Regions from separate parts of the Streptomyces sp. NPDC006655 genome, predicted to be linked through region 4. Evidence: riboswitches for the same ligand, from Rfam matches in the RefSeq annotation. Region 4 holds a riboswitch; each other region holds the start of a gene.
The links. Region 4 has a riboswitch for S-adenosylmethionine ahead of AB0958_RS03045 (aminotransferase class V-fold PLP-dependent enzyme). Riboswitches for the same ligand answer to the same signal wherever they lie in the genome.
Positions count from the first base shown of each region.

Region 1: it holds a riboswitch for S-adenosylmethionine, as region 4 does, so the genes downstream of both, AB0958_RS10930 (amino acid ABC transporter permease) here and AB0958_RS03045 (aminotransferase class V-fold PLP-dependent enzyme) in region 4, are expected to answer to the same signal.
Region 2: it holds a riboswitch for S-adenosylmethionine, as region 4 does, so the genes downstream of both, thrC (threonine synthase) here and AB0958_RS03045 (aminotransferase class V-fold PLP-dependent enzyme) in region 4, are expected to answer to the same signal.
Region 3: it holds a riboswitch for S-adenosylmethionine, as region 4 does, so the genes downstream of both, AB0958_RS40875 (putative leader peptide) here and AB0958_RS03045 (aminotransferase class V-fold PLP-dependent enzyme) in region 4, are expected to answer to the same signal.

Region 1 covers NZ_JBEYJU010000014.1:25-7,607, reverse strand. Annotated here, with positions in the region: gene AB0958_RS10955 (LLM class flavin-dependent oxidoreductase) at 1-783, opposite strand, end outside; gene AB0958_RS10950 (putative leader peptide) at 847-942, opposite strand; gene AB0958_RS10945 (GNAT family N-acetyltransferase) at 987-1,733, opposite strand; gene AB0958_RS10940 (ABC transporter substrate-binding protein) at 1,787-2,812, opposite strand; gene AB0958_RS10935 (amino acid ABC transporter ATP-binding protein) at 2,878-3,666, opposite strand; gene AB0958_RS10930 (amino acid ABC transporter permease) at 3,663-4,643, opposite strand; SAM riboswitch class IV at 5,026-5,137, opposite strand; gene AB0958_RS10925 (glutathione S-transferase C-terminal domain-containing protein) at 5,215-6,078, opposite strand; gene AB0958_RS10920 (hypothetical protein) at 6,347-6,493, opposite strand; gene AB0958_RS10915 (hypothetical protein) at 6,683-7,492, shown strand.
Region 2 covers NZ_JBEYJU010000073.1:22,625-30,207, reverse strand. Annotated here, with positions in the region: gene groL (chaperonin GroEL) at 1-1,177, opposite strand, end outside; gene AB0958_RS32170 (cold-shock protein) at 1,510-1,713, opposite strand; gene AB0958_RS32165 (MoaD/ThiS family protein) at 2,184-2,459, opposite strand; gene thrC (threonine synthase) at 2,507-3,790, opposite strand; SAM riboswitch class I at 3,809-3,950, opposite strand; gene AB0958_RS32155 (glucosyl-3-phosphoglycerate synthase) at 4,108-5,052, shown strand; gene AB0958_RS32150 (trehalose-6-phosphate synthase) at 5,137-6,570, shown strand; gene otsB (trehalose-phosphatase) at 6,649-7,515, opposite strand; gene AB0958_RS32140 (DUF3263 domain-containing protein) at 7,574-7,583, opposite strand, start outside.
Region 3 covers NZ_JBEYJU010000137.1:7,621-15,203, forward strand. Annotated here, with positions in the region: gene AB0958_RS40855 (RNA polymerase sigma factor SigF) at 1-107, opposite strand, end outside; gene AB0958_RS40860 (LLM class flavin-dependent oxidoreductase) at 685-1,785, shown strand; gene AB0958_RS40865 (NtaA/DmoA family FMN-dependent monooxygenase) at 1,782-3,179, shown strand; gene AB0958_RS40870 (DUF1684 domain-containing protein) at 3,236-4,060, shown strand; SAM riboswitch class IV at 4,286-4,399, shown strand; gene AB0958_RS40875 (putative leader peptide) at 4,477-4,563, shown strand; gene AB0958_RS40880 (ABC transporter substrate-binding protein) at 4,891-6,510, shown strand; gene AB0958_RS40885 (ABC transporter permease) at 6,514-7,473, shown strand; gene AB0958_RS40890 (ABC transporter permease) at 7,470-7,583, shown strand, end outside.
Region 4 covers NZ_JBEYJU010000003.1:199,061-206,643, forward strand. Annotated here, with positions in the region: gene AB0958_RS03020 (NlpC/P60 family protein) at 1-977, opposite strand, end outside; gene AB0958_RS03025 (NYN domain-containing protein) at 1,188-2,531, opposite strand; gene AB0958_RS03030 (hypothetical protein) at 2,571-2,810, opposite strand; gene AB0958_RS03035 (rhomboid family intramembrane serine protease) at 2,963-3,706, shown strand; gene AB0958_RS03040 (Lrp/AsnC ligand binding domain-containing protein) at 3,703-3,984, shown strand; gene AB0958_RS03045 (aminotransferase class V-fold PLP-dependent enzyme) at 4,166-5,527, opposite strand; SAM riboswitch class IV at 5,700-5,816, opposite strand; gene trpD (anthranilate phosphoribosyltransferase) at 6,046-7,110, opposite strand; gene AB0958_RS03055 (cytochrome bc complex cytochrome b subunit) at 7,245-7,583, opposite strand, start outside.

The DNA.
Region 1 (7,583 bases), on a different contig from region 4:
CGGGGTGACGTACCCGACGTCGGCCTGGCGGGCGATCAGCCGGTAGGGCACGGTCTGGTGGCCGAGGGCGGTGACCAGCGGCTGACCCTGGGGCGGGCGCGGGGTGATGGAGGGACCCTTGACGCTGAACTTCCCGCCCTCGAAGTCGATGTAGTGCAGCTTGTCCCGGTCGATGAAGCGGCCGGTGGCGGCGTCCCGGATCTCCGCGTCGTCCTCCCAGCTGTCCCAGAGCCTGCGCACCACCTCGACGTAGTCGGCCGCCTCGTCGAAGTGCTCGCTGAGCCGCTCCTGACCGGCCGGGGACCGCAGGTCCGCCAGGTCGATCGGCGGGAAGGTACGGCGGCCGAAGTGGTCCGCCTCGTGCGGGCGGGCGGAGATCTGCACCCGCAGCCCCGCGCGGCCGGTGCTGACGTAGTCCAGGGTGGCGATGGCCTTGGAGATGTGGAACGGCTCGGTGTGCGTGGCGATCACCGTCGGCACCAGGCCGATGTGCCGGCTGAGCGGCGCGATCCGGGAGGCGACGAGCACGGCGTCGAGGCGGCCGCGGACCTGGTCGGTGCGGCCGTCCGGCTCGCCGTAGTGCGAGGACTGCAGGCCCAGACCGTCCTCGATGGTGACGAAGTCGAGGAGACCGCGCTCGGCCTCGGCGACCAGGTCGGCCCAGTATCCGGCGGTGAACAGCTCTCGGGGGCGGGCGACCGGCTCGCGCCAGGAGGCGGGGTGCCAGCCGGTGCCGTCGAGGGCGACGGCGAGGTGCAGGTGGGAGGCGGGATTCGAGGACACAGTGGTGCCTTCCTGAGGTCCGTGAGAGGGCGCGCCGGACGGGAGGGGCGCGGCGGAGCAAAGTCAGGAGCAACAGAGCGCGCCGGCCACGCGCAGCAGGTCGATGTGCGGCCGGGCGTACAGGACGGTGCGGCGGCTGGGACTGGCGACACGTGTCATGTCCCGCACCTCCTCGTCCTGCTTCGCGTACATCTCGTCATGACTCACAACCGCCGGACGTCCGCGGATGTTCCCGGGCTGCGCACCAGCAGGGTGCGGCCGCGCAGGCGCTCGGTGAAGCCGATCGACTCGTAGAGCCGGATGGCGGTCGCGTTGTCGGGGGCCGCGTGCAGGAACGGGGTCTCGCCGCGCTCCCGGATGCCCGCGGCGACCGCGCGGACGAGGCGGGTGGCCAGGCCCCGGCCCCGGTGCTCCGGGTCGGTGCAGACGGCGCTGATCTCGGTCCAGCCGGGCAGCCGCAGCCTCTCCCCGGCCATGGCGATGAGCCGCCCCCGGTGCCGGATGCCGAGATAGCTGCCCATCTCTACGGTCCGGGTGCGGAACGGGCCGGGCTCGGTGCGCGCCACCAGGTCCAGCATCTCGGGCACGTCGGCGGGCCCGAGCCGTACCGCCTCCGGTGCGGGCTCGGCGCGCAGCGCGGTGTCCACGAACTGGACGCCCCGGCCGCCGCCGACCACCTCCCAGCCGGGCGGTGCCTGCTCGACCGGCTTGATCTTCACGGTCGTTCCGGGGCCGACGAGCGTGCGCAGGTCGGCCCAGGCGGCCGGGTCGGCGGCGTCGGCGAGGGCCGCGTAGGCGTAGACGTCGTCGGGGTAGCGGGCGGCAGCGCCGACCCTCTCGGCGAGGTGGGCGTGCGGGCCGGTGAGGGCGGACCAGACGGCGTTGTCGAGAGGGCCGGTGTCGGGTGCGAGGGGGGTTCCGCCTCCGCGGAAGTCGGTCTGGACGGTCACGGAGGCGGAATCCTTTCCCGGTAAGCCGGCGGGCGTGCTGGTGGTGCGGGCGGTCACGAGTTGTCGAGCGGCAGTCCGGGCGGGTTGACCTCGGACTTGGCCACGGCCTCGTTGGAGAGGTTGTAGGCCTTGAGCCACTGCGCGTACTGACCGTTCTTGATCAGGTAGTTGATGGCGTCCGCGAGGGGCTTGGCGAGGCCGCTGTCCTTCTTCGCGGTGGCCGCGATCAGGCCCTGGAGGCTGGCGCCGGCGCCGGAGAAGGTGCCCACGGTGCGGGTGGCGTTGGGCTTACCGGCGGTCTGCTTGTTGTGGTAGGCGAAGCCGGGGTTGGGGCCGAAGGAGGCGTCGATCTTTCCGCTGTCGAGCGCCAGGAAGGTGCTGTTGCTGTCCTGGAAGTGCTTGACGGTGACCTTCTTGCCCTCCTTGGCGAGCTTCGCCTGCCACTCCAGGAGGATCTTCTCCTGGTTGGTGCCGGAGCCGACGGCGATCGTCTTGCCGGCGAGGTTCTCGTAGTTGCCGTCGAAGTTCCAGGTGCTCTTCTTCGGCACGAGGAAGGCGAGGTTGTCCTGCCGGTAGGACGCGAACTCGTACTTCTTCTTGCGCTCCTCGGTGTCGGTGACGTTGGAGAAGGCCACGTCGACCTTGCCGCTGTCGATGCCGACGAAGAGGTTCTCCCAGGTGGAGTTCTGGACCTCGGACTTGAGTCCGAGGACCGCGGCGACCAGGCGGCCGAGGTCCGGCTCGGAGCCGGTCAGGGTCTTCTGGTCGCTGCCGGTGAAGGCCAGGGGCGGGAAGCCGGCGGGCAGGGCGCCGATGCCGATCTTCAGGGTGCCGCTCTTCCTGACGGCGGCGGGCAGTTCGGCGCTGAGGGACTTGACCTCGGAGACCTTGATGGCGGTCTGGGTGGCGGCGCCGTTGGAGACCTGCCCCACGACGACCTCGCCGGACTTGGCGTTGTCGGTGGTGGTGGCCGCGTCGCTGTCGCCCCCGCAGGCGGCGAGCCCGGTGGCGAGGGAGGCGACGGCGGTGGCCGCGGTGATGCCTCTGATCAGGCTGCGTCGGGTGAAGTGGGTAGACATGGCCGTTCCTTGTCGGTGCCGGTGATGAGGGTGAGGGCGTGGGGGGAGGTCTGTGGTGGGGCGGTTCAGAGGACCTTGCTGAGGAAGTCCCTGGTCCGCTCGTGCCGCGGCTCGTCGAGGACCTCGGAGGGCGGCCCCTGCTCGACGATCCTGCCGTCGTCGATGAAGACCACCCGGTCGGCGATCTCGCGGGCGAAGCCGATCTCGTGGGTGACGATGACGAGGGTGGTGCCGCTGGTGGCCAGGTCCTTGATGACGGAGAGGACCTCCCCGACCAGTTCGGGGTCGAGGGCGGAGGTGGGCTCGTCGAAGAGGATGACGCCGGGACGCAGGGCGAGGGCGCGGGCGATGGCGACGCGCTGCTGCTGGCCGCCGGACAGCTGCCGCGGGTAGGCGCCGACGCGTTCGCCGAGGCCGACGCGTTCGAGCAGTTCCTTGGCCAGCGCCTGGGCCTCGGGCTTGGTCAGTTTCCCGGTGGCGACGGGGGCGGCGGCCACGTTGTCCAGCACGGTCAGGTGCGGGAAGAGGTTGAAGTTCTGGAAGACGAAGCCGATCCGGCCGCGCTGGGCCAGGATGGCGCGCTCGCTCAGCTCCTTGAGTCGGTCGCCCTGCCGTTTCACCCCGATCAGCTCGTCGTTGATGCTGACGTAGCCGATCTCGGGCTTCTCCAGGTGGTTGATGACCCTGAGGAGCGTGGACTTGCCGGATCCGGACGGGCCGAGGATGACGGTGACCTCGCCGGGGCGGATGGTCAGGTCGACGCCGTCGAGGACGCGGTGGGCGCCGTACCACTTGTGGACGTCGTGGATCTCCAGGGCGGCGGGGGCCGTCTCCAGGGTGTCGGTGGTGGTCATACGGCGGCCTCCCGGCGGATGCGGGCGCGCAGGTCGGTGAGGCCGGCCCGCAGTTTCTGCAAGGGGGTCGGCGGCAGGGAGCGGGTGGCGCCCCGGGCGTAGTACCGCTCGACGTAGAACTGGATCACGGAGACGACGCTGGTGAGGATCAGGTACCAGACGGTGACCACCAGCAGCAGCGGCACGATGTCGCCGGGGTAGGTGGAGCCCATGCTCTGCGCGGTGCCGAAGAGGTCGAGCAGCGAGACGTAGAAGACCAGCGAGGTGCTCTTGATGAGGCCGATGAGCTGGTTGACGTAGTTCGGGATGATCGACCTGAGCGCCTGCGGGAAGACGATCCTCCGGAACTGGTAGCCCTTGGGCAGTCCGAGCGCGGCGGCCGCCTCGTGCTGGCCCTGGTCCACCGAGAGGATGCCGCCGCGGACCACCTCGGCCGCGTAGGCCGCCTCGTTGAGGCTGAGGCCGATGACGGCGATGGCCATGTCGGTGGCGAGCTTCGACTCGTCGAAGGAGAAGAAGGCCGGTCCGAAGGGGACGCCGACGCTCAACGTCTTGTACAGGGCGCTGAAGTTGTAGAGGAAGAGCAGGACGACGATGAGCGGTATGGAGCGCAGCGCCCACACGTAGGTCCAGCTGACCGCGCGCAGCACCGGGCTCTTCGAGAGCCGGGCCAGCGCGAGCAGGACGCCGCCGAGGAGGCCCAGCACCGCGCTGTAGGCGGTGACTTCGAGGGTGATGACCAGCCCGTCGAGGATGGTCGGCCGCAGGAACCAGTAGCCCCAGCGGTCCCACTGGTAGAAGGGGTTGGACACCAGTCCGTGGACGAACTGGGCGACCAGGACCAGGACGACGGCGGTGGCGATCCAGCGTCCTGGCCTGCGCAGTGGCAGAACGCGCTGTGCGGCGAGGGGTTTTGACGGTTCGTCGGCGGCGGACGGCGCCTCGGGGGCGAGGGTGGCGCCTGGGGGTTCACTCATGGCGGGCTCCGGCGGAGTCGGACACCCCGGATCCCACGGCCGGGCACGCGGCACCGGGCCGTGTTCGGGCACGGCACGGGCGCAGGGGGCGCGCGGGACACGGGGGCTGGGCGGACGGCGTCACACCGGACGGCCGGTGCTTTCGTCAGGAACGCTGAGGCGCGAAGCTGCGGGACTGGGCGGAAAGGCCTGGTCAGACCCGACAGCGGGCACAGCCCGGTGCGGTACACGCGCTACACAGGGCGCTGTTGACACGGAGCAGGTCGACGGCGCGGTCGGCGACGAGCGGGCTCGGGTACGGCTGTACGCAGCCCTGGGCGCGGCGCGGGGCCGTGCTGGAAGCTGCGTACATGTCCGTCACCTGTCACTTGGTGGCCCGTGGGCCGCGCGCTTACCGAACGTCGTCATTCGGTCGGGTCGTCACCTGGGGCACCCCACCGCGGTGCGAGGGTTGCCGGTCAGCTAGCCAGGGCTTGATGCTGACGCTCTTGACCGTTCTGGTCCGTAAGTTAGGCAGCCACCCGAACGAATGTCAACGCCTGTCCAGTTGGCGGGACGGTTCGGACCGCTCTCACCTGCGGGAAGCGTCCGCCGCATGCCCGGCCCAGTCCAGGATCTGGACGGCCGCGCCGGCGGCTTCCAGTCCCTGGCAACGGCCGTGGTGGCGACGGGCGATGCCGTCGAGGTCGAGGTGGGCGCCGAAGGCCGGGTGCGCGGCCAGCCGCCGGGCGTAGGCCCACAGCACCGGGTGGTCGGCGATGCGGTGCACGGCGGAGGCGTCCAGGTGGTTGCGGTGCACCGTGTCGAGCTGCACCAGGGTCACCCACAACTCGACGTCGGCTGCGGTCAGTCGACCGCCGACCAGGAACTCGACGCCCGTCAGCCGGTGTTCCAGCTCGCCCAGGGCGGCGAGCAGGGTCTCCAGCGCCCGCGGGTCGCCGCCCTCCCGCCCGGCGCGCTGCGCGGCCTGCTCGACGTCCTCGGTGCACAGCCGCTCGACGGCCTCGATCTCGGCCTCGGCACCGCACGGGTACAGGCGCGTGACACCGTCGCCGAAGTGGCGGTCGAGGTCGCGCAGGATGTCCCGGCTGTGGGTGGAGACGATCCGGCCCGACCAGTCGTCGCTCAGCACCGGCGCCAGGGCCGGCCCCGAGTAGCGGTGGGCGCTGGCCTCGTACAGCGGGCGCAGTACCGTGTGGCTGCCGTCGGGACCGTCCGGGACCGCGGGCAGGAAGGTGACCGGACAACAGCCGTCCAGGGCCAGCAGACTGTGGCCGACGGCGATGCGGAGGCCATCGGGACAGGCGGTGGCGAGGTGGAGCCGGTAGCGGCCCGGCACGGCGTAGTGACCGCTGCGCGCGTCCCGTCCGATGCGTCCCCGGAAGGCGGGGGCGGTGCGGACGGACGGCAGGGCGGTCAGCGGAGTGATGGACATGCGTCTCCCCGGGTACGGGCGCGCGGACGTACGCGCGGCGGAAGCGTTCATCGGGCGGTCAGGGCAACGGGCGGACGGCGGTGGTCGCGGCAAGGGGCCGGGCGGTCGGGGCGGGCTGCGGAGCGGGGGGTGGCGTCGGTCTGCGGAAGGCGGGGCGGAGCGGGCCGTGGAACGCGCGGGTGGGCCCGGTGCGGAGGGGGCGGGCGGTCGGACCCGGCCGTGGAAGGGGCGCCGTGCGGCTCGGGCCGCGGAGGGCGGCGCGGCGCGGTCAACCGGTGCCGCTGATGGCGCTGCACACCCGGAGCAGGTCGATGTGCAGCCGGGAGGTGAGCAGAGGGGAGACGAGCAGAGGGGTCGGCCAGGGCGTACGGCATTCCCGGCGCTCCCCGCCGGTGACCGTGCGCAGCCGATCCATCTTTCCCTACCTTTTCACTAGGATTCCCCTCTGGAGTGTCGATCGGCCTCCGCGCGGCGTCAAGAGGGCGTCCACGCCTGGGACACCGGCACCCCGGGACGCTCACTCGAATGGCACGCGCGAGTGGTCGGCTGCCGGAGCGGATGGTGGCGTGGAGGGACGAACCGCGTTCCCGAGGAGGCAGCCGCCATGACCCGTCCGTCCCGACCCGCGCGTATGCTCGCCGCGGCCCTGGCGGCGGGGTCCCTGCTCGCCGTCGCGGCCTGTTCGGGCGGGAGCGGCGACTCCGGAGCCGCGGCCGTCTCGCCCGCCGCCGAGCGCTCCGCCGCCTCACCGACGGCGACGGCCGCCCTCACCGGGCCCGGCGCGCAGGCGGCGTTGATCACACCGGCCGACATCGAGGACAACTGGCAGCTGGCCACGGACGCCGCGACCTGGCGCAACAGCATGCTGGTCGGCAAGGTCGACGTGGCCGGCTTCCTGACCGCGAAGACCGACGCCGCCGACTGCCAGCGGCTGCTCGACAGCCTCTACTCCGACAGCCTCCTCGGCCGTGCCACGGGCGCCTCCGGGCTGCGCGGCTTCACCTCGGAGACCGCCCGGATGCTGTACCAGGTCGGGGACTACGGCTCGGCGAACCTGAACGCCACGCTGGGCTGGCTGAAGACGCTGCCGCAGAAGTGCAACCAGTTCACGGCCACCGGCAAGGACGGCAGCAAGCGCACGATCCAGGTCGTGTCGGCACAGGTCCCGAACGTGGGCGACGACCGGGAGGCGCTGACGGTGACCGTGCAGGGCACCAGCGAGGGCCAGCCCGTCACCTACGTCACGGACGTCGCGGTGCTGCGGATCGGCGCCTCCGGGGCGGCCGTCACCAACGGCGCCCTCGACGCCGTCGACCACGACAGCACCGCGCTGGCCGTGCAGAACGGCGCCCAGCGCCTCAAGGACGTACTCTCCGGCAAGACCCCGGCACCGATGCCGAGCCAGTTCGACTAGGGCCCTTCTGATGGATCTCCGTGGGAGAAGGAGCGGCGTTCGGTGCGTGCGCTCGGCGTGCGGGGTGGCGGGCGTCGCGACGCCGCGGAGA
Region 2 (7,583 bases), on a different contig from region 4:
GGTGCTTGCGCTCCTTGAGCTCGACCTCGGTCGCGGCACCGGCCTTGATGACGGCGACGCCACCGGCGAGCTTGGCCAGGCGCTCCTGGAGCTTCTCGCGGTCGTAGTCCGAGTCGGACTGCTCGATCTCGGCGCGGATCTGGTTGACCCGGCCCTGCACCTGCTCGGTGGAGCCGGCGCCGTCGACGATGGTGGTCTCGTCCTTGGTGATGACGACCTTGCGGGCGCGGCCCAGCAGGTCGAGGGTCGTGTTCTCGAGCTTGAGACCGACCTCCTCGGAGATGACCTCGCCGCCGGTGAGGATGGCGATGTCGTTCAGCATCGCCTTGCGGCGGTCGCCGAAGCCCGGGGCCTTGACGGCGACGGACTTGAAGGTGCCGCGGATCTTGTTGACGACCAGGGTCGACAGGGCCTCGCCCTCGACGTCCTCGGCGATGATCAGCAGCGGCTTGCCCGACTGCATGACCTTCTCCAGGAGCGGGAGCAGGTCCTTGACGGAGCCGATCTTGGAGTTGGCGATCAGGATGTACGGGTCGTCGAGGGACGCCTCCATACGCTCCATGTCGGTGGCGAAGTACGCCGAGATGTAGCCCTTGTCGAAGCGCATACCCTCGGTGAGCTCCAGCTCCAGACCGAAGGTCTGGGACTCCTCGACGGTGATGACGCCTTCCTTGCCGACCTTGTCCATCGCCTCGGCGATGAGCTCGCCGATCTGGGTGTCGGCGGCGGAGATGGAGGCCGTGGAGGCGATCTGCTCCTTGGTCTCGACATCCTTGGCCTGCTCGAGCAGGGCACCGGAGACGGCCTCGACGGCCTTCTCGATACCGCGCTTGAGGGCCATCGGGTTGGCGCCGGCGGCTACGTTGCGCAGGCCCTCCTTGACCAGGGCCTGGGCGAGAACGGTCGCGGTGGTCGTACCGTCACCGGCGACGTCGTCCGTCTTCTTGGCGACTTCCTTGACCAGCTCGGCGCCGATCTTCTCGTACGGGTCCTCGAGCTCGATCTCCTTGGCGATGGAGACACCATCGTTGGTGATCGTGGGGGCGCCCCACTTCTTCTCGAGGACGACGTTGCGGCCCTTGGGGCCGAGCGTCACCTTGACGGCGTCCGCGAGCTGGTTCATGCCGCGCTCGAGGCCGCGCCGCGCCTCCTCGTCGAACGCGATGATCTTGGCCATGTGAAGTGGTCCCTCCAGGACTGGGGGTGAGTCTTCGAGGACCGCGCCCGCGCCCGCGACGGACGGCTCGCCGACCCGTGGGTTCCTTGCCCCACCCGGCCTGCGGGCCTCACCGACCCGGTCCTTCTTTGTCACTCTCACCTTCAGAGTGCTAACGCAATGATTAGCACTCGGCCTAGGCGAGTGCAAGCGCCTCCCGGGTATCGGGCGGCGCGCTCAGCCGCCCGCGAACACCCGGGCGGCGACCTCCGGGGGCACAGGGCGGCGCCCTCCGGGGCACGGCGAAGGGCCCGCCCCCCGACGGGAGCGGGCCCTTCCTGGTGTGTGCCGTTTCAGGCGGTGACGCGAACCATGTCGGCCTGCGGGCCCTTCTGGCCCTGCGAGATCTCGAACTCGACCCGCTGGCCCTCTTCCAGGGTGCGGTAGCCGTCCATCTGAATCGCGCTGTAGTGGACGAACACGTCCGCACCACCGTCGACCGCGATGAAGCCGTACCCCTTCTCCGCGTTGAACCATTTGACGGTGCCCTGAGCCATGCCTAACTCCCCTATTACTGGCCCTTGCACAGATCCACACTTCGCGGATCCGGGTCAGACCTCACCCCCCATTGGTTGGGGGCGTGCGCCGGAACGCGTCGACCGCGGCTGAATGTATCTGTCCAACTGCCGTCTGCAACAGGTCAATCGGACGAGAATTCTGGGTGGGAAGGGTCCGGAATGTAGCGAGAATTCGGTCGAATTCAGGGCAAGTCGGGCCCCATAAAAGCCACGAAAGCCGCATATGACCCGCACACTTTGGCTACTTCTTGGCAGGCCCGCGGTATCCAATAACAGGGCCCGCGCCCCGGTGATCGGGACCGTGTTCCCCAACTGTACCGCGCTCAACCACACAGAATTGCCCCCTCCGCTTCTCTCGCGGAGGGGGCAATCCCATTCACAACCGGTGATGCCTGTTACCGAAGGTAATGTTCGGTCATTCGGCCATCAGGTCAGGCGGGCCGGGGGGCTCAGCCGCCGGCGACGGCCGGGATGATGGAGACGCCGGCGCCGTCCGGCGTGACCGTCTCCAGACCCTGCTCGAATCGCACGTCGTCGTCATTGACGTACACATTGACGAACCGGCGCAGCTTGCCCTGGTCGTCGAGGACGCGGGCGGCGATCCCGGTGTGGTTCTTCTCCAGGTCGGCGATGACCTCGCCGAGGTTGGCGCCTTCCGCGGCGACCTCGGCCCGGCCGCCGGTGTAGGTACGCAGGATGGTGGGGATGCGAACGGTGACGCTCACTGTCTAGACCTCCGGTCCGGGCAACGCCCTGGTTTTCTGCGGTCGGCTCAGGCGAGCCCGGCCTCGTGGAAAGACTCGAGATTCGGGCGGATGGTCGCGGTGAGTCCCGTACCCGCCACCGCGTCCAGCGTCTTCAGTCCGTCACCCGTGTTGAGGACGACGATCGACTTCGCCGGATCGATGAGCCCGTTCTCGATGAGCTTCCGGGTGACGCCGACCGTCACCCCGCCCGCGGTCTCGGCGAAGATGCCCTCGGTCCGCGCGAGCAGCTTGATGGCGTCGACGACCTGCTCGTCGTCGACGTCCTCCACCGCGCCGCCGGTGCGCCGGGCGATGTCGAGGACGTACGGGCCGTCGGCCGGGTTGCCGATGGCGAGGGACTTGGCGATGGTGTTCGGCTTCTGCGGCCGCACCACGTCGTGCCCCGCCTTGTACGCGGTCGACACCGGCGAGCAGCCCTCCGCCTGCGCACCGAAGATCTTGTACGGCTTGTCCTCGACGAGTCCGAGCTTGATCAGCTCCTGCAACCCCTTGTCGATCTTCGTGAGCTGGGAGCCGGAGGCGATCGGGACGACCAGCTGGTCCGGGAGCCGCCAGCCGAGCTGCTCGCAGATCTCGTACGCGAGCGTCTTGGAGCCCTCGGCGTAGTACGGCCGCAGGTTGACGTTGACGAAGCCCCAGCCCTCGCCGGCCGGGTCGCCGATCAGCTCGGAGCAGAAGCGGTTCACGTCGTCGTAGTTGCCCTCGATGCCGACGAGCTCGCCGCCGTAGATCGCGGCCATGACGACCTTGCCCTGCTCCAGGTCGTGCGGGATGAACACGCAGGAGCGGAAGCCGGCCCGGGCCGCGGCGGCCCCGACGGCGCCGGCCAGGTTGCCGGTGGAGGAGCAGGAGAGCGTGGTGTAGCCGAAGGCACGGGCGGCCTCGACGGCCTGGGCGACGACGCGGTCCTTGAAGGAGTGCGTCGGGTTGCCCGAGTCGTCCTTCACGTACAGCCCGCCGGTGACGCCGAGCTCCTTGGCCAGGTTGTCGGCCTGGACGAGCTTGGTCCAGCCCGGGTTGATGTTCGGCTTGGTCGCCACGTCCGCGGGGACCGGCAGCAGCGGCGCGTAGCGCCAGATGTTCGCGGGTCCCGCCTCGATCCGCTTGCGGAGCTCCTCGGTGTCGTAGCCCGAGAAGTCGTACGCGATCTCCAGCGGGCCGAAACACTCCTCGCAGGCGAACACCGGGCCGAGCGGCACGCGGTGGCCGCACTCCCGGCAGGACAGCGCGGTGGCGGGGCCGAGGTCTACGGTCTCCGGGGAATCGGTTGCAACAGTCTGCGCAGCCATGTGAGGCGAGGCCCTTTCTCCTCATCTTCCTCACGACGCATCTCGCCGTGAGACGGATTTGGCACCTTCCCTAGCCGGGAGCCTCGCTGTGAACACGAGACCGACTGGAGGGTTGCCGGGGCTTCATCGGGCCGTTTCCCTCTGCCCCTCTGGATGAGCTGTATTCGGTTGTCAACGCACGGTGACCCCAGGACATGCGATGGTCACCCGCGTTGTTCAAGACTGTAACCGAAGGCCAGGACAGTTGAGATAGTCGTCCGTACCGCGAGATGGATCACACCCCGCAGTGTGACCGTGACAGTGAGGAGCCGCTGACTGTGCTGGAAGAAGTCGAGCGCTGGCTGGCCACCCGCTCCTGGTCCGTGACCGACCGTCCGCTGCACCGGATACTCGCCGCCAAGCAGCGCACCGGTCAGTCCGTCTCCGTCGTGCTGCCCGCGCTCAACGAGGAGGAGACGGTCGGCGACATCGTCGCGGTCATCCGTCACGACCTGATGCGGCAGGTGCCGCTGGTCGACGAGATCGTGGTCGTCGACTCCGGGTCCACCGACCGCACGGCGGCGGTGGCCGCGGCGGCGGGCGCCCGGGTCGTCCACCGGGACACGATTCTCCCCCGCATCCCCGCCGTCCCCGGCAAGGGCGAGGTCCTGTGGCGCTCCCTGCTCGTCACCGGCGGGGACGTCGTCTGCTTCGTCGACGCCGACCTGAAGGACTTCTCCTCCGACTTCGTCACCGGCATCGTCGGCCCGCTGCTGACCGACCCGGACGTGCACCTGGTCAAGGCGATGTACGACCGCCCGCTCGCCGGCGCCACGGGCCAGGGCGGCCGGGTCACCGAGCTGATGGCCCGCCCCCTGCTGAACATGCACTGGCCGCAGCTGGCCGGGTTCGTGCAGCCGCTCGGCGGCGAGTACGCGGCCCGCCGCACCCTGCTGGAACAGCTCCCCTTCCCGGTCGGCTACGGCGTGGAGCTGGGCATGCTGGTGGACGCCCTGCACCTGGTCGGCCTGGACGCGCTCGCCCAGGTGGACGTCGGGGTGCGCAAGCACCGCCACCAGGACGGCCAGGCCCTCGGCCGGATGTCCGCCGCGATCTACCGCACGGCGCAGCTGCGGCTGGCCCGCGGCCATCTGATCCGCCCGTCCCTGACCCAGTTCGAACGCGGCGAGGACGGCTTCGAGCCCCGCACCTACTCCGTGGACACGGAGGAACGCCCGCCGATGGTGGAGATCGCGGAGTACGCCGACCGCCGGGTGGCCTGACCTGGTACACGTTCGCCCGTCGTGGCGTGACCGTACGTTTGAGCGTTTACAAGCCGGGCTAGGTTGAGGCGTATGGCTTCCCCCATGGCTTACACCGGCAGTGCAGAGGTGCTGGTCGCGTCGAACCGCGGCCCGGTTTCGTACGAGTTCCGTCCGGACGACGCGGACGGCGCGCTCCGTGCCAAACGGGGCGGCGGCGGGCTGGTCTCGGGGCTCTCGGCGATCGGGCCGGACGCGAACGCGGTGTGGGTGTGCGCCGCGCTGAGCGACGGTGACCGCGAGGCGGTCCGGCGGGCCGGGGGCGGCCCGCTGCCGGCGGCGGACACCGGGGGCCAGCGGGTCCGGATGCTCGACATCGATCCGGGCGTGTTCTCGGACGCGTACAACGGCATCGCCAACTCGGTGCTGTGGTTCGTCCACCACATGCTCTACCAGACCCCGCTGGAACCGGTCTTCGACGCGGAGTTCCGGCGCCAGTGGGAGTCGTACCGGGCCTACAACCACGCGTTCGCCGAGGCGCTGGCCGAGGAGGCGGGCGACGGCGCGGTGGTGGTCATCCAGGACTACCACCTGGCGCTCGCGCCCCGGATGCTGCGACAGCTGCGGCCCGACCTGCGGATCGGCCACTTCTCGCACACCCCGTGGGCGCCGCCGGACTACTTCCGGCTGCTCCCCGACGACATCGCGGCGGAGCTGCTGAGCGGGATCCTCGGCGCCGACCACGCCGCGTTCCTGACCCGCCGCTGGGCCGACGCGTTCGTGGCCTGCTGTCACACGGTGCTGGGCCCGGGGATCCCCTCCTCGTCGGACACCCGGATCGGGGTGCACGGCCTGGGCGCCGACGCCGACTTCCTGCGCGAGCGCGCCCACCAGCGGGACGTGGACGAGCGGATGGCGGCCCTCCGGGAGGAGATCGGGGAGGGCCGCAAGACCATCGTCCGGGTCGACCGCACCGAGCTGTCGAAGAACATCGTGCGCGGGCTGCTCGCCTACCGGCAGCTGCTCGACGACCGTCCCGAGTGGCGGGAGCGGGTGGTGCACGTCGCGTTCGCCTACCCCTCGCGGCAGGACCTCGCCGTGTACCGGGACTACACGGCCGAGGTGCAGCGGGTCGCGGACGAGATCAACTCCGCGTACGGGACGGCGGGCTGGACGCCGGTGGTGCTGCACGTCAAGGACGACTTCGCGCGCTCGCTGGCGGCGTACCGGCTGGCCGACGTGGCCCTGGTGAACCCCATCCGGGACGGCATGAACCTGGTCGCGAAGGAGATCCCGGTGGTGTCGGACGAGGGGTGCGCGCTGGTGCTCTCGCGGGAGGCGGGGGCGTACGAGGAGCTGGGCGAGGACGCGGTGGTGGTGAATCCCTACGACATCGGGGGGACCGCTGCCGCCTTGCAGGAGGCGTTGACGATGCGGGCGGAGGAGCGGGCGGAGCGGTGCAAGCGGCTGGCTGCCGCGGCGACCGCGTTGCCTCCTGCGGCTTGGTTCCTTGAGCAGTTGGGGGCGTTGGGCGGGTAGTTCGTCGGGTGCGGGTCTGTGGGGGCTGGTCGCGCAGTTCCTCCCCCAGCCTTCGGCCGGGGGGACCCCCAGCGCCCCTTACGGGGCGCTCAACTGAGCCAAGTCGTTCAGTAGCCGTACGACGCCCTCCGGGCCGTTCACCACCAGGTCTGCTCGGTCGGCTAGGTCGGTCACCTCCTCGCTGCCGCTGCACACCAGGAGGCCCGGGACGCCCTCCTCGCGGAGTTTCTGCACCGCGGCGAAGGCCGGGATGTCGCCCAGGTCGTCGCCCGCGTAGAGGACCGCGCCCGCGCCGATCTCCTTCGCGAACTCGCGGAGCGCCACCCCCTTGTCCATGCCCGGGGGGCGGAGTTCCAGGACCAGGCGGCCCGGTTCGACGATCAGGGCGTGCCGGGTGGCCAGGTCGGTGAGGGGGGCGCGGAGGGCTTCGAAGGTGGCCTGGGGATCGTCGGCCCGGCGGGTGTGGACGGCCACCGCGAACCCCTTCTCCTCGATCCAGGTGCCGTGCGCGGCGCCGACGCGGTCGAGGAGGGCGGGGAGTTCGGCGCGGACGGCCGCGATGCCGGGGTGCGGGGGCGGGGCGGTGAGTTCGCCGGTGGCCGCGTCCCAGCGTTCGGCGCCGTAGTGGCCGAGGACGACCAGGTGCTCCAGACCGGGGATGTCGGCGAAGCCGCCGTGGCGGACGGCGACCTCGGCCGGGCGGCCGGTGATCACGGCGACGGCGGCCACCTTCGGCGCGAGGGCCGACAGGGCCGCCGCGGCGTCCGGGTGGGCCCGCGCCTGCTGGGGGTCGGCGACGATCGGCGCGAGCGTCCCGTCGAAGTCGAGCCCGACGAGGGCGGTGCGGGGCCGCGCGAGCAGCGCTTCGAGTCCCTCGCGACCGGCGGGGGTGCGTGGCGTCGGGAGGGGTTCCGTGGCGTGGGGGTCCGTGCTGTGGTTGCCCATACGGCTGACAGTATCCGAGCGTCCTCGTTTCAAGCGTCCCGAAGATCCCCTGTGACCGTCAGCGCTCC
Region 3 (7,583 bases), on a different contig from region 4:
ACCTTCGACAGCTCCCGCGCGTCCTTCGGTGCGACCTCGGCAGGGGCCGCGATCTCCGGAACACCCGCCCTCCGCCCGGCGGTCTGCACGGTCGTGGTTCCCCTCATGCGCCCCTCCCGGTCGTCCGGCTTCGTCCGCACCGGTTCCTGGTCCGGCTAGGACGCACTTACCCCCACCGCCCCCGGCCATGCCCCGGACCGACGCGACGGGCGGGCGCGGGGTCAGGCACACCCGGGCGTCCGGGGGGCCTTCCCGACCGCGCCCCGGTCGTCCGCACGACGGCTCGGCGGATGCGGCCGTACCAGGTGTTCTTGACATCCGACGGGGCGGCCGACGTACGGTGAACCGATCTGTTTCGGACGGGTGGAGGCCCCTGATGCGCGGACTCGGAGCGGCACCCAGGGGTGTGCGTTCTGCCGTGCGGCTGGTCACCCGTCGGCATGTGGACTTCTGCCGCACCTGCTCGGCCGTCTGTCCGCTTCCGCGCCGCTGACCCCTGCCCGGCCCGCGTCACCCGATGCTGCGAGCCGGACCTGACCGGTCCGGTCGCCATGGCCCCGCGCGCCCCGCGGACGTGACCCGCGCCGCCGTCCTTTCGTCTCCCCGCGCCGCCCTCTCCTCATGGCCGCAGCCGTCCTGGCCCGGCGGTCATGGGCTCCCGTGTCTTTCCGGAAGGAACGCCCCTTGTCCGGCCCCGCCCTGCACCTCGCCGTCGAGATCGACGGCGACGGCGCCCATCCCGCGGCCTGGCGCCGCGCCGCCCACGCCCCCGACCTGCTGCTCTCCCCGCGCCGTGTGGCCACACTCGCCACCACCGCCGAGAACGCCGGGTTCACCCTGATCACCCTCGACGACGGAGTACTGCCGCCCGGAACCTCCCCGAACCCGGTGGGGCGTATCGGCGCGGTGGAGCGGGCGGCCTTCGCCGCGGCGTCCACGAGCACCATCGGGGTCGCCCCCGTCGTCCCGGTCACCTACGCCGAACCCTTCCACGTCTCCGGGCAGCTGGCGTCCCTGGACCACGTCTCCGCGGGACGCGCCGGATGGGTGGTGGCCCAGGAGGAGCGCCCCGAGGCGGCGCGCGCCTGGGGGCGGCCCCTGGTCGCCGAAGCCGACGCGTGGGCCCGGGAGTCCCGGGACGGGGTCGAGGTGGTCCGCGCCCTGTGGGACTCGTGGGAGGACGACGCGGTCATCCGCTCCGTGGCCACGAGCCGCTACCTCGACCGCGACCGGCTGCACTACATCGACTTCACCGGGGAGACCTACGCCGTCAAGGGCCCGGCGATCGTGCCGCGCCCTCCGCAGGGGCAGCTCGTCGTCCTGGGCAGCCCTGCCGACGGGGCCGCCGGGCTGCTCGACGTCGCGCTCGTCGGAGGCGGCGACCTCCCGGCGGTGGCGACGGCCGCGGCTTCCGCCGGTGCGCCGCGGGTCTTCGCCGAGGTGGAGGTGGCGCTGGACACTCCGGGGGCCGCGGCCGGCGAGCGCGTCGCCGACCTCGGACGGCACGCGCCGTGGACCGACCGCGGCAGGCTCCGGCACATCGGCCCGGTGGAGCGACTGGTCGCCCTTCTCGCCGACTTGAGTCGGCACGTCGACGGCGTACGGCTGCACCCGCTGGTACTGGACGAGGATCTGCCCGTCCTGTCGCGGCTCGTCCTGCCGGCCCTGTCCGAACGGCGGCTGGTCGCCCGGCCGCTGCCCGGCACGTCCCTGCGCGCGACCCTGGGCCTGGAGCGCCCCGCCAACCGTTTCGCGGCCACGGCCGTCCAGGAGGGAGCCCGATGACCCGCACCGACCCCCTCGACGTCCCCAGGCCGCACGCACAACTGCACTTCGGCGTGTTCTTCCAGGGCGTCAACCACTGGACCATCTGGTCCGCCCCCGAGAGCGGCTCGCAGATCGACCCCGCCTCCTTCCGACGGGTCGCGCAGACCGCCGAACGGGGCTTGTTCGACGCGTTCTTCCTCGGCGAGGGACTGCGGCTGCGCGAGGTCGACGGCAGGATCCACGACCTCGACGTGGCCGGCCGTCCGGACGCCATCACCCAGCTCGCGGCACTGGCCGCCGTCACCCGCCGCATCGGCCTGGTCTCCACCTCCAACTCCACCTTCAACGAGCCCGCCGACCTCGCCCGCCGGCTCTCCGGTCTCGACCTGCTCTCCGAGGGCCGCGCCGGATGGAACGTGGTGACCACGGACAACGCCTGGACCGGCGCGAACTTCCGCCGCGGCGGCTATCTCGACCATGCCGACCGCTACCGGCGCGCCGAGGAGTTCCTCGCCGTGGCCCGGGCCCTGTGGGACGGCTGGGAGGACGGCGCGGTCGCCGGCTCGGCGAACGCCACCGCCTGGTCGGCACCCGGCACGATCCACCACGTGCGCCACAAGGGCGCGCAGTTCGACGTCGATCTCGCCCCGACCCTGCCGCGCAGCGCCCAGGGCCACCCGGTGATCTTCCAGGCCGGCGACTCCGGGGAGGGGCGCGACTTCGCCGCCCGCAACGCCGACGTCATCTTCTCCGCGCACGGCGGCGACTTCGACGACGCGCTGGCCTTCGCCGAGGACATCAGGCGCCGGTTGCGGGTGGCCGGGCGGCCCGACGACGACCTGCGGATCCTGCCCGGCACCGAGATCATCATCGGCGCCACCGAGGAGGAGGCCCAGGAGAAGAAGCGCTGGGTCCGGCGGCAGCAGGTCACTCCCGCGACGGCGCTGGGCATCGCCGGGCTGCTGTGGGGCATCGACCTGTCCGGCCGCGACGCCGACGGGCCGCTGCCCGAGGAGGATCCGGTGGTCACCGAGAACGACGGCTCCTTCGGGGCTCGGCGTGTCGCCGACCCGCGGGCCGTGGTGGCCGAGTGGCGGGCGAAGGCGGCGGCACACGGCTGGTCGCTGCGCGAGGCCGTCATCGAGCTCGGCCCGCAGCGCGGCCATGTCGGCACCCCGTCCGGCCTGGCCGACAAGTTCGCCCACTACGTGCGGCACGGCGCGGTCGACGGCTTCAACGTCACGCCGTACCTCGTCCCCGACGGCCTGGACGACATCGTCGACCTGCTCGTGCCCGCCCTGCAGGAACGCGGGGTCTACCGCACCGAGTACACCGGCAGCACCCTGCGCGACCACCTCGGCCTGCGCGAACCCCTCACCCACCGCTGCGCGCCCGAGCGACGGGCCGGCTGAGTGCCGCCGACGCGATCCCGCCCCGCGCCACGAACCCGCCCCACGAAGGAGACCCCATGACCACCGAGGCCACCACGACGGACCTGCAGGCGTTCACCGAGGACTGGCTGGACTGGTACCGCGCCCAGGAGGCGCGGCTGGCCGCCCCGCACGGTTTTCTGGCGATCACCGGCCTGCACTGGCTGGACGACCGGCCGCAGCGCTTCCCCGACGCGCCCGGCGCCTGGCGCACCGGCCCGGACGGGGTGGTCGTCACCCTCGACGAGGGCGAGGAGCTGGTCGTCGGCGGAACGCCGGTGCGGGGCGAGTACCGCTTCGGCGTGCTGCCCGAACGCGGTGGCGTCGACGCGGTCTGGAAGGACGCCGTGATCGAGGTCGCCAAGCGCGGCGGCAACGACATCGTGCGGCCCCGGCACCCGGACGCGCCGCTGCGCACCGCCTTCACCGGCACCCCCGCCTACGCACCCGACCCGCGGTGGGCCGTGACCGGCCGCTACGTGCCCTTCGACGAGCCGCGGCCGACCACCGTGGGCGCCGCGGTGGCGGGCCTCGAGCACGTGTACGACGCGCCGGGCCGGGTCGAGTTCGAACTGGACGGGCGGCCGCTGGCGCTCACCGCGTTCCCCGGTCCCGGCGAGGGCCGGCTGATGCTCCTGTTCACCGACGCCACCTCCGGGGTCACCACCTACGCGGCCAACCGGGCCCTGACCCTGGAACCGCCCACCGCCGACGGCACGGTCCTGCTGGACTTCAACCGCGCGGCGAACCTGCCCTGCGCCTACACGGATCTGGCCACCTGCCCGCTGCCGCCGGCCGAGAACCGGCTGCCGGTGCCCATCGAGGCGGGCCTGAGGATCCCCCGCGAACGCGGCGGGTCCTGAACCGGACGGAAGAGCCGCCCGGTGGGACGGCCGACAGGACGGCCGGTCGTGCGGCGACCCCGCCGCACGACACGCCGGTCTCCGGGGCCGTACCCCGCACGGCACCGCCGGTGTTCGACACCGGCCATGGACGTGTCCCGGCAGGTGAGACGCTCCGGCCTGGCGCACCCGAACGTCCCTGTGTGGCATTGACGTTCGACAAGTCCGCTCCGTAGCATCACGATCGGCATTGAGTGTCAGCGTCAAGCCCTGGCTCGCTGACCGGCAACCCTCCCGCGCGGTGGGGTGCTCCAGGTGAAAGCCCGGCGGGATCACCGACGATCCCCGCAAGCGCGAGGCCCCGGTGGCGGGGCCGGAGACGGGGAGGGACCGGTATGCACAGCGACCAAGCGACGCTCGCCTCCTGCGCCGGTGCCATGCCGTTCTCCCGGCTCTCCCGCCGACGCCACATCGACCTCAAGCGCTCGACCAGCTGCCTCTGTCGCACGACCAGCTGTCGCTGACGAGCCCGCCCCCGGTCCGCTGACAAGCCGCCGCTGACGAGCCCCCTGACCGGCCACATCGCCGGCCGGGCCCCTCGCGCGGCATCCACCGGTCGGCACACCGGTCGGCACCCGGACCGCCGTCAGGCACCGGCCTCCCGGCCCCCGCGTGACAGTCCGCTGCCCGTTCTCCCGCCACCGCGCCCGGTGGCGTCTCCCTGACCACCGTCTGTTCAGCGCTTCCCCCCGCCGGTGCCGACCGGCCGGGTCGCACGTCCCTGCACGGCGTGCCGCGCTCCCGACACCCGGCACCCGGTGCCTGGTGACACGAGTAGGAGAAAACCCTCCGTGACCGCACTTCCGGTATTCAGATCATCCCGTTGGGCGCCGCTGGCCGCCCTGCTGACCACCAGCGTGCTGCTGACCGCCTGCGGTTCGGGCGACGGCGGTTCCGGCGGCGCGAGCAGCCGGCCGAAGTCCGGCGGCACCCTGACCTTCGCGGTGGGTTCCGACTCCGGCTGCGTGGATCCGCAGCAGGTCGGCAGCAACGACACCATCTACTCGGTCCGTCAGATCGTGGACTCGCTGACCGACCAGGACCCGAAGACCGGCAGGATCGTGCCGTGGCTGGCCAAGAGCTGGGACATCAACTCCGACGCCACCCGGTTCACGTTCCACCTCCGCTCGGGCGTCACCTTCAGCGACGGGTCGAAGCTGACCGCGCAGGTGGTCAAGGACAACTTCGACGCGGTGCCGAAGCTCGGCGCCCTGGGCACCCTGGCCCAGGGCTACCTCAGCGGTGTCAAGAGCACTTCCGTGGTCGACCCGCTCACCGTGCAGGTGACCTTCGCACAGCCCAACGCACAGTTCCTGCAAGCGACTTCGACCCACTCACTGGGCATCGAGTCGTCGGCGAGCGTGCACCGGACCCCGCAGCAGAAGTGCAGTGACGGGGTGGTGGGATCCGGGCCGTTCGTGCTGAAGGGCTATGTGCAGAACCAGTCGATCACCCTGGCCAGACGGACCGGGTACGCCTGGGGATCCAGCCTGTGGGCCAAGAAGGGCGAGGCCTACCTGGACAAGCTGGTCTTCAAGGTGGTGCCGGAGGCCGGCGTACGCGCCGGCAGCCTCCAGTCCGGGCAGGTCGACGCGATCAGCAGCGTCGGCAGGGCCAACGAGGCAGCGCTCAGGGGCGGCCAGGTCACGCTCGCCCGCCGGGCCAACCCCGGGGTGGTGTTCGGCCTGGGTCTCAACAACGCCGGCCCCCTGCTGAAGGACGCCAGGGTGCGGCAGGCGCTCCAGGTCGCGGTCGACCGCAAGCAGATCGCCGACACCGTCTTCCCGACCGGCACCCGGCCGGCCGGCAGCGTCCTGGCGCACACCACACCCGACTACACCGACCTGTCCGCGGACCTGTCCACGGACCCGGCCAAGGCGAGGTCCCTGCTGGACCAGGCCGGCTGGAAGGCCGGAAGTGACGGCATCCGTGCCAAGGGCGGCAGGACGCTGAGCCTGACCATCACCTGGTTCCCCAACGCGGCCACCAACCAGCCCGCGTTGGAACTGGTCCAGCAGCAGCTGAAGGCCGTCGGGATCGACGTGGTGCTCAAGCAGCTCCCCGTCACCCAGTTCGCGACGACCCTCCAGGCCGGTGACTTCGACGTCGTGTGGGGCAACGTGACCCGGTCCGACCCGGACATCCTGCGCACCTCGTTCTCCACACGGCTGGCCAACTTCTACCACCTGCCCGCCAGTTCGCTGGACACCGTGCTGTCCCGGCAGGCCGCGACGACCGATGCCGCCAAGCGCGCGAAGCTGGTCGCCGAGGCGCAGCGGCTGATCGTCCAGAACGCGTACGACGTGCCCGTGGTGGAGTTGCAGACCCAGCTGGGCGTGTCCACGAAGGTGCACGACCTGGACTTCGACTCGGGCAGCCGGATCCAGCTGCACGACACCTGGATCGGCTGACCCGTGCGCCGCTATGTGATCAAACGGCTCGCGCAGGCGGTCGGGGTGCTGTGGGCGGCCTACACGGTGTCGTTCCTGGTGCTGGACTTCCTGCCCGGTGACCCGGTCTCCGCGATGGCCGGCGCCGGGATGGACTCGGGACAGGTCGACCCGGCCCAGCTCGCGGCGCTGCGGCACGAGTACGGCTTCGACAAGCCGGTCCTCGTGCAGTACGCCGAGTACCTCGGGCGGGCGGTGCGCGGGGACTTCGGCGACGCCGTCTCCAGCGGTCGCCCGGTCACCTCCGTCATCGGCGACGCGCTGCCGGGGACGCTCCAGCTGACGGGGGCCGCGCTGCTGCTCGCGGTGGTGTTCGGTGGCGGGCTGGCGGTGGTGGCGACGTACACCTCGCAGCGGTGGCTGCGGCAGCTGTTGCTGTCGCTGCCCCCGCTGGGGGTGTCGGTGCCCACCTTCTGGGTGGGGCTGCTGCTGGTCGAGGCCTTCTCGTTCCGGCTGCACTGGTTCCCCGCGTTCGGCAACGACGGGCTGCGGGGCCTGGTGCTGCCGGCGCTGACGCTGGCCGTGCCGACCGGGGCGCAGGTCGCCCAGGTGCTGGCCAAGAGTCTGCTCACGGCGCTGGACCAGGCCTATGTGGAGACCGCCCGGGCCAAGGGCGCCGGGCGCCGGCGGGTGCATCTGCGGCATGCGCTGCGCAACGCGTCGCTGCCCGCGCTGACGGTCGTCGGGCTGCTGGTCGGACAGCTGATCGCCGGTTCGGTGGTCGTGGAGACGGTGTTCTCCCGGGACGGCCTGGGCCGGGTGACCGCGGCGGCCGTGACCGCCCAGGACATCCCGCTGGTGCAGGGGGTGGTGGTGTTCGGAGCACTGATCTTCGTGGCGACGAACCTGGTCGTCGACCTCGTCTACCCGCTGCTGGATCCGCGGATCGCGGTGGCCCCGGACAGGAGGGCGAGCTTCGCATGAGTCAGAGCGTTGTGGACGGTGCGGCCGACGCGGCCGAGGCCGCCCTCGGCCTGGCCCGGCCGGTCGAGGCGGGGCCCGCGCCCGGGCCGGGTCGCCGTGTCGACGTGCGG
Region 4 (7,583 bases):
GCACCCGTGTGCGGGGCGTGCAGCACCTGGCCGTTGCCCGCGTACAGGCCGACGTGGTGGTAGTCGCCGAAGAAGATGACCAGGTCGCCGACCTTGAGGTCGCTCTCGCTGTAGATGCGGGTACCGGCGTTGGCCTGCGCCTCGGAGGTGCGCGGGATGGTGACGCCGGCCTGGGCGTAGGCCCAGGAGGTCAGACCCGAGCAGTCGAAGGAGGACGGGCCGGAGGCGCCGTAGACGTACGGCGAGCCGATCACGGACTGGGCGGCGGCGAAGGCGGCGGCGGCCCGGCCGGAGGCGGAGCCGGTGTTACCGAGGTCCACCCGGGCGGTGGCGCGGCTGGCGGCCTGGGCCTGCTCCCTGTCGAGCGCGGCCTTCTCCTTGGCCGTCAGGGTGTTGAGCAGCTTCTGCGCGTCGGCGAGCTTGCCCTGGACGGCGGTCTTCTGCCTGGCCAGCTCGGCACGGGTGGCGGAGAGGTCCTTGAGCTTGTCCGAGGCCTCTGCCCGCTCCTGGGCGAGTTCGCGCTGTTTGTCCTGGATCTTCTTCAGGGCCTCGACCTGCTGGCTGCTCAACTGGTCGAGCGTGGAGGCCTTGTCGAGGTAGTCGTCGGGGTTCGACGAGAGGAAGAGCTGGACGGAGGGGTCTATGCCGCCGGAGCGGTACTGCGCGGTGGCCAGCGAACCGAGGCTGTCCCGCAGCTTGTTGAGATCCTCCTGGCCACGAGCCACGTTGTCCTGGATCGTGGAGATCTCCTTCTGCAGCTTCTGCTGCTTGTCCTTGGCGCCGTCCAGCTTCTCGGTGGCCTGCTCGGCCTCCTCGTAGAGCTTGTCGACCTTCGCCTTGACCTCGTCCTTGCTCGGCTTCTCGCCGGGCGCCGCGTTGGCGGCGTTGGCACTGAGGACTACGGCCGCCGCGGCTGCGGTGGTGAGCACGGTCACGCGTGCACGGCTCGGCTGCTTGGGTCGACGATGGGACGCCACGGAGACGGGCTCCTTCGTTTGAGTGATCACCCGTGTGGAGGTTCGAGCCCAGACCCTAGTGACCCTCCTGTGATCAGTTCAAACCCAGGAGCCAAAAATCTGGTCACGCAACGCACTCTTTGCACATAACTAACCTGCCGTGATGCCGGATTGACGCTACGTTGCGTGACTGTTCGGTCAATTCGGGCATTGCATATGCACGTTGCCCTTTCAGGACAGTCGCTTCAGAAGCATCGCAGAAGCCACCGGCCGCGCACCCGCCTTCGCGACCCCGTCGGCGACCTCGCGGTCGGTCGAGGCGACGATCACCGGACGGCCCGGCGGCTCGGCGCGCACCAGCTGGCGGATCAGCTCGTCGGCGGTGACACCGGGCTTCGAGAAGAGCACCCGGACCCCGCGCGGCGGGGCGAGCAGCACCGGCGCGGCCAGTTCCGCGCCGTCGAAGACACAGGTGACCTCGGCACCGGTCTGCGCGGCGAGCTGGGAGAGCTGGCCGAGCAGCCGCAACCGCTGCTTCTCGAGCGGCATCTGCGGATAACCGGTCTTGGTGACGTTGTAGCCGTCGACGACCAGGTGCGCCTGCGGCAGGGCGAGGAGCTGGTCGAGAATGGCCGGGTCGTGCTCGGACAGGGCGCGCGCCGCGATGTCCTTCGGGGTCATCCGGCCCGGTTCGACCGCGTCCACCGTCTCGGCGGGGCGCACCGACACCGGTGGCAGCGCCAGTTCGCGGCGCAGGCCCTGGGCCGCGTCGAGCACGGTGTCGAGCAGCAGCCGCACCCTCATGTCCTCGACGCTGCGCCCCTCGCGGGCGGCCCGGCGGCTCGCCTCCAGGGCGGCCTCGACCTCGCCGAGCCTCGCCTTGAGCCGCCGGCTCTCGCTCTCGGCGGCGGACACCTGGCTCTGCCCCTCGGCCCGCACCGTCTCCAGTTCGCCCTGCATCTTGCGCAGCGCGGCCTCACCGCGCCTGACGTCGCTGACGGCCGCGCGCAGCTTGCGGTGAAGCGATTCGGCTTCCTTCTTGGCCGCGTCCAGTTCGGCGCGCAGCCGCTCCGTCTCGGTCCGCGTCAGCTCCCGGGCCCGGTCCAGGTCCTCGCGCAGCCGCTCCAGCTCGGCCCGGCTCTCCTCGCCGGCCCGCTCGGCGTCCGCCCGCTGGGCCTCCTCGCCGGCCGCCGTCACCAGCTTCACCCAGTCGGTGGGGCGCAGTACGTAGGCCGCGGCCGCCACGTCGAGCGGGTCCGCGGCCGGGGGCGGGGAGCCGGAGTCCAGGGCGCCGGTCAGTTCCGGCTGGGCCTCTCTCAGCTTCTCCCCGATCCGCTGCCGGAAGAGGGGGTCCGTCTCCAGCGCGGCCGCCATGGCGTTGCCGGCGAACTTGGCCCGGCGGTTGGGAGCGAACCGGGCGTACTGCCGCAGCTGCGCGGGCAGTTCGCCGACGGTCAGCCCGCCGAACCCGTCCGAGACGATCTGCACGACCCGCCGTCGCACGCCGTCGGGCAACGGACGGTCAAGCACCTCGGCGGTGCCGTCGCCCGGCCCCCCGCCCGTGGTCTCCACCATCCGTCACACCCCATCACCTGTGCGGTGCCGCTCCCGGTCTCAGGAGCCGGCGCCCGGCCTGTCCACGAGTTCCACCTGGTCCACCGCGTTGCACCAGCGGCAGCGCACCGACTCGATGGTCTCACTGACCACCTCGCGCTCCTCGACGCTGGGCTCACCGGCCAGGTCCAGGTGCACGTACTCGACGACCTTCGACGAGCGGGTCACGTCGAAGCGCGTGAGGTTGCCGCAGAGGGTGCAGCGCCACCGCGTGGAGGCGGTCGGCAGGGGAACCGTCATCGTGGCTTGTTCGCTTCCTTCTAGTGTCCGTGACGCGCCGTCCCGACGCGTGTGGCTCGTACCCTACGGCCTGGTGGCTGCCCGACGCCGCCCTGTCCACGGCGGCGAGGCGATCTGCGTGGTTGCGTCCCGTTACGCCATGCTCTATGTCCATGATCGGCAACTGGAACACGACGGCCGCCCGGACCCTGCGGGGCCTGCGGGGGACGTCCGCACCCATGACGTACGCCCTGATCGCCGTGTGCTGCCTGGTCTTCGTCCTCGGGCCCGCCTCCGGCCTCACCACCTCCTACGGCACCGGGGCGGCCCTGGCGACGGCGCAGCGGGCGTATTTCCGGGGCTGGGGGGTGGTTCCGGCCGATCTGTTCGACGGTCCGGCCGGCGAGCTGCTCACCCCGGCCACGGCGCTGTTCATCCACGGCAGCTGGGTGCACCTGCTCGGCAACATGCTCTTCCTCTTCGTCTTCGGGGCGATGACCGAGGAACGGATGGGCCGGGTGGAGTTCACCCTCTTCTACCTCGGCTGCGGCTACCTCGCGCTGCTCGGCTACGCGGTGGCCAACGCCACGTCCCAGCAGTCCCTGGTGGGGGCGTCCGGGGCGATCTCGGCGGTCCTCGGGGCATTCCTCTACCTGTTCCCCAGCGCCCGCGTGACCAGTCTCCTGCCGTTCCTCTTCTTCCTGCCGCTGCGGTTCCCGGCCTGGGTGGTGCTGCCGTTCTGGGCGGCCCTGCAGTGGCTGGCCCTGGACCGGGCCCCCTCCGGTCCCGGCGTGGCCTACCTCGCCCACCTGGTCGGCTTCGGCCTCGGCTTCGGCTACGCCTGGGTGAGGTATGGCCGTACGACTAGAGTGAGATCAGCCCCAGCTCCGGCTCCCGAGGGAGAGAACCAGCCGTGATCACCGCGATCGTCCTCATCAAGACCAGCGTGGACCGGATCCCCGAGATCGCGGAACAGATCGCCGCGCTGGAGAGCGTCAGCGAGGTCTTCTCCGTCACCGGTACGTACGACCTGATCGCCATGGTCCGGGTGCACCAGCACGAGGACCTGGCCGAGGTCATCCCGGGCCGGATCAGCAGGATCCAGGGCGTGGAGGCCACGGACACGCACGTCGCGTTCCGCACGTACTCCCAGCACGACCTGGAGGCGGCGTTCGCGATCGGCCTGGACAGCTAACAGGCGCCGTCGGCCGCAACGCGCCCCGCAAGGGGCGCTGGGGGTGCCCCCGGCCGAAGGCTGGGGGAGGAACTGCGCGACAAGCCCCCACCGGCCGGTAGCCGGGCACGAAGCATCGTGGTCCCCTGCGGGTCCGCCATGGCTGAGCGCGCAGTTCCCCGCGCCCCTTACGGGGCGCTGATCACACCGCCGGGACGCAGCGGCCGTTCTCCGTGCGGTACGTCCACCTGGCGCCGTCGGCCACCAGTTCCCGCACCGCGTTCACGAACCGCTCCACGTGCTCGTCCGGGGTGCCCGCGCCGAAGCTCACCCGGATCGCGTTCAGCGACTTCTCGCCCGGTGCCGCCTCCGGTGCCCCGCACTCGCCCTGGGTCTGCGGGTCGGACCCCAGCAGGGTCCTGACCAGGGGGTGGGCGCAGAAGAGGCCGTCGCGGACGCCGATGCCGTACTCGGCGGAGAGGGCGGCGGCGAAGTGGGAGCTGTTCCAGCCCTCCACCACGAAGCTGATCACACCGACGCGCGGGGCGTCGTCGCCGAACAGGGAGAGCACCTTGACCTCGGGGATCTCGGCGAGGCCCGCGCGGACCCCGGCGATCAGCTGCTGTTCGCGGGCGACCAGGGTGTCCCAGCCCGCCTCGGTCAGCGCCTTGCAGGCGGAGGCGATGGAGTAGGCGCCGATCACGTTGGGCGACCCGGCCTCGTGCCGCGCGGCGCTCTCGTGCCACTCCACGGCCACTCCCCCGTCCTCGCGCCGGGTGACCTTGCGGCTGGCGCCGCCGCCCGCGAGGTACGGCTCGGCGGCCCGCAGCCAGTCGGCGCGGCCGGCCAGGACACCGGAGCCGAAGGGGGCGTACAGCTTGTGGCCGGAGAAGGCGACCCAGTCGACGTCGAGGTCGCGGACGGAGACCCGGTGGTGCGGGACGAGCTGGGCGGCGTCCAGGACGATCCGGGCGCCGTGCGCGTGGGCGGCGGCGGCCAGCTCGCGCACCGGCCACAGTTCGCCGGTGACGTTGGAGGCGCCGGTGACGCAGACCAGGGCCGGACCGTGCGGGTCGCGGTCGGCGAGGGCCCGCTCCAGGGTGGCCACGGCCTGCCGCGGGGTGCGGGGGGCGTCGAGGTAGCTGACCCGGGCGTCCTGCCAGGGCAGCAGCGAGGCGTGGTGCTCGGTCTCGAAGACGAAGACCTGGCAGTCGGCGGGGAGGGCGCGGGCCAGGAGGTTCAGGGAGTCCGTGGTCGAGCGGGTGAAGACCAGCTGGTCGTCGGGGCGGCAGTCGAGGAACTCGGCGACGGTCTTCCGGGCGTTCTCGAAGAGGTCCGTGGACAGCTGGGAGAGGTATCCGGCGCCGCGGTGGACGCTGCCGTAGTACGGCGCGTACGCCGCCACGTCGTCCCAGACCCGCTGGAGGGCGGGGGCGCTGGCCGCGTAGTCGAGAGCGGCGTAGCCGACCTCGCCGCCGGTGACGAGCGGGACGGTGACGTCCCGGCCCAGAACGGGCAGCGGGGCACAAACGGTACGGGTGGAGGCGGCGGTGGAGACAGACATGGCGAACTCCCGTGAGCGCAGCTGGAATCCACCGTGCGAGCGGACGCGCTCGAGCAACGGCGGGAAAGGAAAAGGAGGGTTGCGGGGGATGCGGAGGCGGGGCTCTGCGGCCCTATCGCATTCGCTTGCTCACGGAAGACTCCTCGACGACCAGGACCCCTGGTGTACGAGGGGTCCGCGCTTGCCGTAGACCTCGCTGCCTACGGCCTGGTCTTCACCCGGGGCACCCCGCCACGGACGGAGGGTTGCCGGACAGTCGGCCGGGGCCTCATGACTGTCACTCATGACCTGGGAAGAAACCTAGGTGAACTGATCGCGGACGCGCAACTCCTGTCCGGATGACGGGACGGGCACGAGGCCGGTTCGGCACCGCCGACAAGGCAGTGCCTGGTTGCACGCCGTTGCGGCGGGAAGCAAAGAGCGCTGACGCTCGGGATTCTTTCCGCCGCAACGGCGATCAGCGGCGGCCGGCGCGGTCCGGCGGTGCCGTACCGTGCCCCAGCCCCGGAGCCGTGCCCCTACTTGTGCGTCGCCGCCGCCCAGCGCTCCAGTGCTCGCTTGGCTGCGCCCGAGTCGATGGACTCGGCCGCCCTGGTCATGCCGGCCCGCAGTTGCTCGGCCAGTGTGCCGGGGCCCGGGTCCAGGGCCACCAGCGCCGCCGCCGAGTTGAGCAGCACCGCGTCCCGCACCGGGCCCGTCTCCCCGTCCAGGAGCCTGCGGGCGACCGCCGCGTTGTACGAGGAGTCGCCGCCCCGCAGCGCCTCCACGGGGACCAGGTCGATGCCGACGTCACGGGGGTCGAACGTCTCCTCCGTGACCTTGCCGTCGCGGACGGTCCAGACCCGGGACGTGGCGGTCGTCGTCAGCTCGTCGAGGCCGTCGTCGCCGCGGAACACCAGGGAGGAGTTGCCGCGCTCCGCGAAGACGCCCGCGACCACGGGGGCCATGCGGGGGTCCGCGACGCCGACCGCCTGGGCCCGGACCCGCGCCGGGTTGGTCAGCGGGCCGAGGATGTTGAAGACCGTGCGGATGCCCAGCTGGCCGCGGGCGGCGCCCGCGTACCGCAGCGCCGGGTGGAACCTGACGGCGAAGCAGAAGGTGATGCCGGCCTCCTCGGCCACCTCGGCGACCCGCTGCGGGGTCAGGTCGAGGTTGACGCCCAGCTTCTCCAGGACGTCCGAGGCACCGGAGGCGGACGAGGCCGCCCGGTTGCCGTGCTTGACGACCTTCGCGCCGGTGCCGGCCACCACCAGCGCGGACATCGTGGAGATGTTCACCGTCTTGGCGCCGTCGCCGCCGGTCCCGACGATGTCGACGGTGCGGCCCGGCACCTCGATGACGTTGGCGTGCTCGTACATCGTGCGGACGAGCCCGTTGATCTCGTCGACCGTCTCGCCCTTGGCCCGCAGGGCGACCACGAAGCCCGCGATCTGGGCGTCGGTGGCCTGGCCGCGCATGATCTGGTCCATCGCCCAGGCCGTCGCGTCGGCGCTCTGGTCCTGGCCGTACAGCAGTGCGTTCAGCACCCCGGGCCAGGAACGGCCCGCCGCGGTGTCGCCTCCAGCGGGGGTCACAGCGCTCATAAGGCCGCTCCTGAGTGTCGTACCGGCGGAAAGACGGTTTCTGGACTCACCCTATCCAGCCGCGGGCACCGCGAAGGGCCCCCGTCCGGTGTACGGACGGGGGCCCTTCGACCGTGGCGTGGCGACGCCGTCGATCAGTGGTGGCCGTGGCCGCTCGTGATCTCCTTGTACTCCTCGACGCTCGGCTTCGGGATCTGGTTGTCCTCGCCGTAGTAGGCGTTGCTCAGCTTGGCGCGGAGCTTCTCGGACCCCTTGATCTTGCGCTCGACACCGTTCTCGTCCACCGCCGGGCCGACCTGGGCCGGCTCGTACTGGTGGTGGGCGGTGAGGGTGTGCAGCTGCTCCTGCGAGAGCGGCTCGTGGACCTCGATGAACTCACCGTGCGGGAGCCGCTTGATGATGCCGGTCTCGCGACCGTGCAGCACCTTGTCGCGGTCCCGGCGCTGGAGGCCGAGGCAGATCCGCTTGGTGAC